DNA from 2 places in the Rossellomorea sp. GCM10028870 genome. Region 2 is predicted to be linked to the other one. Evidence: a T-box and tRNA genes for the amino acid it is inferred to sense, from the RefSeq annotation. Region 2 holds a T-box; the other holds one or more tRNA genes.

Region 1 (3,478 bases), on a different contig from region 2:
TCACAAAGATGAACTGCCAGATGAATCCGAGTAGCAATCCACCAATTACGTTGGGAATAAAAAACACTGTCCGCAAAATGTTTCGCGTCTTCAATGCTGCATTCAGTAAAAGTGCAAACCCGAAACCTATTAAATTACTAATAATCACAGCCGCAAACATAAACTTCGTCGTGAACATAAAGGAATTAAAAAATGTCTTATCATCTGTGAAGATCTTTTTGTAGTTATCAAATCCAACCCACTCTACAACTGAGCTGACACCATTCCATGAGGTAAACGAATAATACACCCCCATCAAAAATGGAAGAATCTGAATCACTAAAAAAAATATAAGTGCCGGTCCAACAAAGGCAGCATACGTCAGCAAGCTCTTATACTTGAACTTCTTCTTCGTAACCGCCTTGATTTGCGCATCTGGGCTTACTGGTCCAGTCTGAATCTTGGTTTCCACCCGTATCACCACCCCTAATAATGTAATCGCTTTCTTACATTATAATGGGAGCGCTTTCTTAAATAGGGGGACTCAATTGACAAAGAAGGTGCAAAATTTTGACTAAATGGGTTTGGGATGGGTTGGTGATGGGTAAATGAAAAGGTTGGGTTTCTTTGGCTTGATAAGGTGAACGTAGGGTACAATGCGATTTTGAAAATAAAATGCTGGAATTGAAAATAAATGTGGTGAATTTGAAAATAAAATTGGAAAGTCGATAATAAATGTAGCAAAGTCGATAATAAAATCGAAAGGTCGATAATAAAATCGAAAGGTCGATAATATATCTGCCAAACTCGATAATAAATCCGAAAAGTCGATAATATATCTGCTAAACTCGATAATAAATTATCAAGTGCCTATAAATCTAGCAGTTATATAGTTATAGAGAGTCGCTTTTTTATGTAAAATTATCATTTTCACTCTAAAATAGTCTTTTTTCAACTCCATTCCTGTACAAAATGCTACTAATACTATCTATAATATTGAAAAACTTCGAATCTCCCCCCTTATCCTACTAAAATAAAGCTGTTACTCATTGATCCACACTAAAATCCACTCATTTATTACATTCTTCCACATTTACCTCCTAAATTTCAGTCTCAGAACAATAAAAAAAGACTTCCTCTAATGAGAAAGTCTATCATATGTAAATTGGAGCGGGTGAAGGGAATCGAACCCTCATCATCAGCTTGGAAGGCTGAGGTTTTACCACTAAACTACACCCGCGAATGGTACCGGTGGCCGGGGTCGAACCGGCACTCCAGAGGAACACGATTTTGAGTCGTGCGCGTCTGCCAATTCCGCCACACCGGCATTACATTTGGAGGCGGCAACCGGATTTGAACCGGTGATCAGGGTTTTGCAGACCCATGCCTTACCACTTGGCTATGCCGCCTTAATATTGGAGCGGAAGACGGGATTCGAACCCGCGACCCCCACCTTGGCAAGGTGGTGTTCTACCACTGAACTACTTCCGCACTACTGGGCTAGCTGGATTCGAACCAACGCATGTCGCAGTCAAAGTGCGATGCCTTACCGCTTGGCTATAGCCCACTGATAGTATATGTCACGGAAATGAAAATGTGACTTTTATGGGGCGACTGATGGGAATCGAACCCACGAATGCCTGAACCACAATCAGGTGCGTTAACCACTTCGCCACAATCGCCATGATAAAATTGGCAGGGGTAGTAGGAATCGAACCCACACCAAAGGTTTTGGAGACCTTCGTTCTACCTTTAAACTATACCCCTATGAAATATAATTGGTTTCCAATGAATCTTCCTGCTATTAGCTGGGGTTCCATACTCCGCTTACGCTAGGAAAAAAATCTTGGTGGAGGGGGGCAGATTCGAACTGCCGAACCCGAAGGAGCGGATTTACAGTCCGCCGCGTTTAGCCACTTCGCTACCCCTCCAAATAGTAAATCACTCGGTTGGTGCCGGCAAGAGGACTTGAACCCCCAACCTACTGATTACAAGTCAGTTGCTCTACCAGTTGAGCTACACCGGCATCAAGTAATAAATGGTGGCTCAGGACGGAATCGAACCGCCGACACATGGATTTTCAGTCCATTGCTCTACCAACTGAGCTACTGAGCCATTATGCAAAATAAATATGGCGGTCCGGACGGGACTCGAACCCGCGACCTCCTGCGTGACAGGCAGGCATTCTAACCAACTGAACTACCGGACCAAAAATTTTCGCGCCTGCAAATTTTTTTACCATGAGTTGCGCCAGCAAAATAACTTTCATTACCTCGCAATAGCGAAAATAACTATCCATGCGTGACTCATTAAGGATTATACTATCCAAAGTCAAAAATGGTATTGCGGGGACAGGATTTGAACCTGCGACCTTCGGGTTATGAGCCCGACGAGCTACCGAACTGCTCCACCCCGCGACGATATGATTTGTTAAGTTAAACTTATAAATTAAGGATGATTATTCAACTCAGCTTATGCTTCGTGAAAAATCATGGTGGAGGATGACGGGATCGAACCGCCGACCCTCTGCTTGTAAGGCAGATGCTCTCCCAGCTGAGCTAATCCTCCATTATATTCATTGTTTTATTTCATTTTTGGAAAAAAGTGTTGGTGACCCATACGGGATTCGAACCCGTGTTACCGCCGTGAAAGGGCGGTGTCTTAACCGCTTGACCAATGGGCCTTAATAAGAAGAAGTGTTATGGCGGAGAGCAAGGGATTTGAACCCTTGAGACAGCGTTAACCGTCTACACGATTTCCAATCGTGCTCCTTCGGCCACTCGGACAGCTCTCCATATAATGGCTCCGCAGGCAAGATTCGAACTTGCGACCGATCGGTTAACAGCCGATAGCTCTACCACTGAGCTACTGCGGAACGATATGCCTGGCGACGTCCTACTCTCACAGGGGGAGATCCCCCAACTACCATCGGCGCTGAAGAGCTTAACTTCCGTGTTCGGCATGGGAACGGGTGTGACCTCTTCGCCATTGTCACCAGACAATTCCTTGTCACTTTTTTAAGGACAAGTATTATTATATCGCGTAGATATATTTTTTCAAGGCTTTTTTTATATTTTCTTATAAAATTTATTCCCTGAAAACTAGATAAAGAATTGATGTCAAGAAAGCCGAATACCGACCAATTGTGCATCTACTTCTTCAAGTAGATACCATTCCAGCTCCGGCGGCTAGAGACTCGAGGTCATTTCAGTTCAATCAGCTGAGGGTAAAAGGCACCCTCTTCTGATTGCCCAAAAATGCTTGTCGTTTCTGGTCAAGCCGCCTCCGCTTTATAGTGTGGTTAAGTCCTCGATCGATTAGTATCAGTCAACTCCACATGTCGCCATGCTTCCATCTCTGACCTATCTACCTAGTCATCTTCTAGGGATCTTACTCACTTACGTGATGGGAAATCTCATCTCGAGGGGGGCTTCATGCTTAGATGCTTTCAGCACTTATCCCTTCCGCACATAGCTACCCAGCGATGCCTTTGGCAAGA
Region 2 (3,478 bases):
ATTAATACAATATATTTTCAAATCCCCCTTCCGGACACAAAAAAGCACGGTACCCGCTCCAAAAAGAGGAACGGATACCGCACTGTCAGATTCAATACTAGTATTATACGTACTGAATTCTAAAATATTTCTTCTTTCCGCGGCGAATGATGGTAAATTGTCCTTCGATTTTGTCACCTTCGCCCATCACATGCTGAAGATCCGTGATACGCTCACCGTTGATGTAAATCGCACCGTTCCCAACATCCTCACGTGCCTGACGCTTGGAAGGCGAGATTTTTGCATTGACGAGCAGATCGATTAATCCGACTTCTTCTCCTTTATATTGTTCAAAAGAAGGAACATCTTTGAATCCTTCCAGAATTTCAGAAGCTGATAAAGACTGGATATCACCACTGAATAAAGCTTGTGTAATGCGGATTGCTTGGTCAAGTGCTTCCTCACCGTGAATGAGCTTAGTCATCTCTTCTGCTAACGCCTTTTGCGCCTTGCGTAGGTGTGGCTCCGTATCAACGGACTGAGCCAATGCATCGATTTCTTCATGGGAAAGGAATGTAAAGTATTTCAGGTACTTCACTACATCTGCATCGGCCGCATTGATCCAGAACTGGTAGAACTCGTAAGGAGATGTCTTCTTCGGATCTAACCAAATCGCCCCACTTTCGGTTTTACCAAATTTACTTCCGTCCGCTTTCGTTACGAGTGGAATCGTGAAACCAAATGCCTTCGTTTCTTCTTCATGGGTACGTCTGATCAATTCAAGGCCAGTCGTGATATTTCCCCACTGATCACTTCCACCGATTTGGAGCTTACAATTGTAGTTGTCGTATAGATGATTAAAGTCCAGCGCCTGCAGAATGGTATACGTAAACTCAGTGAACGAAATACCTGATTCTAAGCGTGATGCAATTGTATCTTTCGCCAACATGTAATTCACACCCACGTGCTTACCGAAATCACGAAGGAATGTAACAACATCCATTGCTCCGATCCAGTCATAGTTATTCACCATCACTGCACCATTTTCCCCTTCGAAATCGAAAATGCTTTGGAGCTGCACTTTAATGCTCGCTACATTCCCTTGAATCGCTTCAATTGTCTGCAATTTACGTTCCTCATTTTTCCCACTCGGGTCACCGATCAGGCCAGTTGCTCCCCCCACTAACACGAGAGGACGATGCCCTTGATTCTGAAAGCGTCGCAGTGTTAAAAATGGCAGGAGATGCCCGATATGCATACTGTCTGCTGTTGGATCAATCCCGCAGTAAATGGAGATACTTTCTTTATTCAACAGGTCCTTCAACCCTTCAGCGTCCGTTTGCTGATACGTGATTCCACGCCATTCCAAATCTTTTATCAAATCCATGTTTTTTCCTCCTTTTTTGTAAAACACGCACGGCAATACCCGAAAAAAGACAACAAAAAAGTCCCTGCAAATATGCAGGGACGCTGTCGCGCGGTACCACCCAATTTAAGGAATTACATCCTTCACTCATTAAAGATAACGGCTTTAACCGTTTGCTGCTACTAAAGGTTCACAGCAAAAGCTCCAGGATGTAATTCATCTGCCATTTGTGTCAGTTTACAGCAACCACTGACTCTCTTTTTAACAGGGAAGGCAGACTACTTATTCCTCTCATTGCGATCACACATTCATTTTTTAAGTTCATACATCCAGCTAAGAAGCCAGATCATCAATCATTCGCTATATAAGGTTTTTACCACATTCTAAATAAATAGTCAATAAACCTACTAAAAATACTGCCCGACCAACAACCCTTTTATTTGACTTTTTACGACAGCTCTCTCGTAAATATGCTATAATGGGAATGTTCTGGGGGGAATGATTATATGAAGGAAAAATGGAACAAATTACTTGAAAAACTAGATCCTGCAATCAGGTTCTTTTCAAATACTGGATTTCAAAAACGAGCTAGAATTACATACGGAGTATTTTGGAACCTATCCCTGATACTTGTCGTTCTATTTGTATTAGGCTTTGCATTTGCAGGAGGAGTCGGAGCCGGTTATTTCGCTTCTCTCGTGAAGGAAGAACCGATTCGTCCTTATGACCAAATGAAAAAGGACATTTACAACTATGAAGAAACGTCGCAGCTTTACTTCGCTGATAATGTCTATCTGGGAAAACTCCGGACGGACTTGGAGCGCGAAGAAGTAAAGCTTAAAGATGTCTCCGAAGACCTGCGGAATGCTGTCATTGCAACGGAAGATGAATACTTCAAAGATCATAACGGTGTCGTACCCAAGGCAATCATGCGTGCCGTACTTCAGGAATTCACCAATTCCTCTACCCAATCAGGTGGAAGTACACTCACTCAACAGCTGATCAAAAACCAAATTCTGACGAATGAAGTATCCTTTGAACGAAAAGCGAAGGAAATTCTTCTTGCTTTACGTTTAGAAAGATTTTTTGAGAAAGACGAAATACTGGAAGCGTATCTGAATGTAGCGACTCTTGGTCGTAATTCTTCCGGTCGGAATATCGCCGGTGTCCAATCGGCTGCTCAAGGGATCTTCGGAGTGGACGCCAAAGATTTAACCTTGCCTCAATCTGCTTTCATTGCAGGACTTCCACAAGCTCCTTTCTCTTACACTCCATTCACGAATAACGGAGAAATGAAAGAGAATCTGGAAGCCGGAATGAGCCGTAAAAACACTGTACTCTACAGAATGCACCGGGAAGGTTACATTACGAAAAAAGAGTACAATGATGCTGTTGCCTATGACCTGTCGAAAGATTTCATCAAGGCTAAACCATCACCGAGCGAACAATATCCATGGCTGACAGCTGAACTGGAAAGCAGGGCAGTGGATATTATGACGGATGTACTGGCTGAGAAAGACGGATATTCAAAACAAGACCTTGAAAACAATGATGAGCTTGAAGAAAAATACCGCACGCTCGCGGATCGTAATGTCCGTCAAAGCGGATATGAAATTCATTCAACCATCAATAAAAAAATCTATGATCAAATGCAGAAAACAAAAGATGCCTATGAAATGTATGGTCCTTCTAAGTTTGTAACGGCAACGGACCCTGAAACAGGAGAAGAAGTGGAAGTACAGGAACCGGTTCAGGTCGGAGCGATCATGATTGAAAATAAGACGGGACGCATCATCAGTTTCATCGGCGGCCGTGACTTTAAAACGGAACAAATCAATCATGCCACTCAGGCACTGAGATCGAACGGGTCCACCATGAAGCCATTACTTGCGTATGCCCCGGCACTGGAATACGGATACATTTCACCTGGATCCCCTATTCCTGACGTTGGTGTAAACATCAATGGGTGGACGCCTGAAAACTACTCGCTTAATGAACGCGGACTTTTCCCTGCAAGACATGCACTTGCAGAATCATTGAACTTACCTGCAGTAAGAACATATGCCAATATCTATAACCGAAATCCATTTAAAGAATTCCTTCTGAAAATGGGATTCTCATCACTTAACAGCC

Evidence for each region. The T-box of region 2 lies ahead of tyrS (tyrosine--tRNA ligase). A T-box ahead of a tRNA ligase gene usually reads a tRNA of that ligase, here a tRNA-Tyr.
Region 1: it encodes a tRNA-Tyr, which carries the amino acid that the T-box ahead of tyrS (tyrosine--tRNA ligase) is inferred to sense. The anticodon was not compared.

The regions. Positions count from the first base shown of each region.
Region 1 covers NZ_JBHTGN010000001.1:2,094,170-2,097,647, forward strand. The annotation lists gene ACFQWC_RS10760 (carbohydrate ABC transporter permease) at 1-451, opposite strand, end outside; tRNA gene ACFQWC_RS10765 (tRNA-Gly) at 1,146-1,219, opposite strand; tRNA gene ACFQWC_RS10770 (tRNA-Leu) at 1,223-1,306, opposite strand; tRNA gene ACFQWC_RS10775 (tRNA-Cys) at 1,315-1,388, opposite strand; tRNA gene ACFQWC_RS10780 (tRNA-Gly) at 1,396-1,470, opposite strand; tRNA gene ACFQWC_RS10785 (tRNA-Gln) at 1,475-1,546, opposite strand; tRNA gene ACFQWC_RS10790 (tRNA-His) at 1,586-1,661, opposite strand; tRNA gene ACFQWC_RS10795 (tRNA-Trp) at 1,673-1,746, opposite strand; tRNA gene ACFQWC_RS10800 (tRNA-Tyr) at 1,827-1,910, opposite strand; tRNA gene ACFQWC_RS10805 (tRNA-Thr) at 1,930-2,005, opposite strand; tRNA gene ACFQWC_RS10810 (tRNA-Phe) at 2,019-2,094, opposite strand; tRNA gene ACFQWC_RS10815 (tRNA-Asp) at 2,112-2,188, opposite strand; tRNA gene ACFQWC_RS10820 (tRNA-Met) at 2,323-2,396, opposite strand; tRNA gene ACFQWC_RS10825 (tRNA-Val) at 2,472-2,547, opposite strand; tRNA gene ACFQWC_RS10830 (tRNA-Glu) at 2,588-2,662, opposite strand; tRNA gene ACFQWC_RS10835 (tRNA-Ser) at 2,682-2,773, opposite strand; tRNA gene ACFQWC_RS10840 (tRNA-Asn) at 2,780-2,854, opposite strand; rRNA gene rrf (5S ribosomal RNA) at 2,862-2,978, opposite strand; partial or broken rRNA gene ACFQWC_RS10850 (23S ribosomal RNA) at 3,277-3,478, opposite strand, start outside.
Region 2 covers NZ_JBHTGN010000006.1:94,772-98,249, forward strand. The annotation lists gene tyrS (tyrosine--tRNA ligase) at 104-1,366, opposite strand; T-box leader at 1,440-1,649, opposite strand; gene ACFQWC_RS21020 (transglycosylase domain-containing protein) at 1,852-3,478, shown strand, end outside.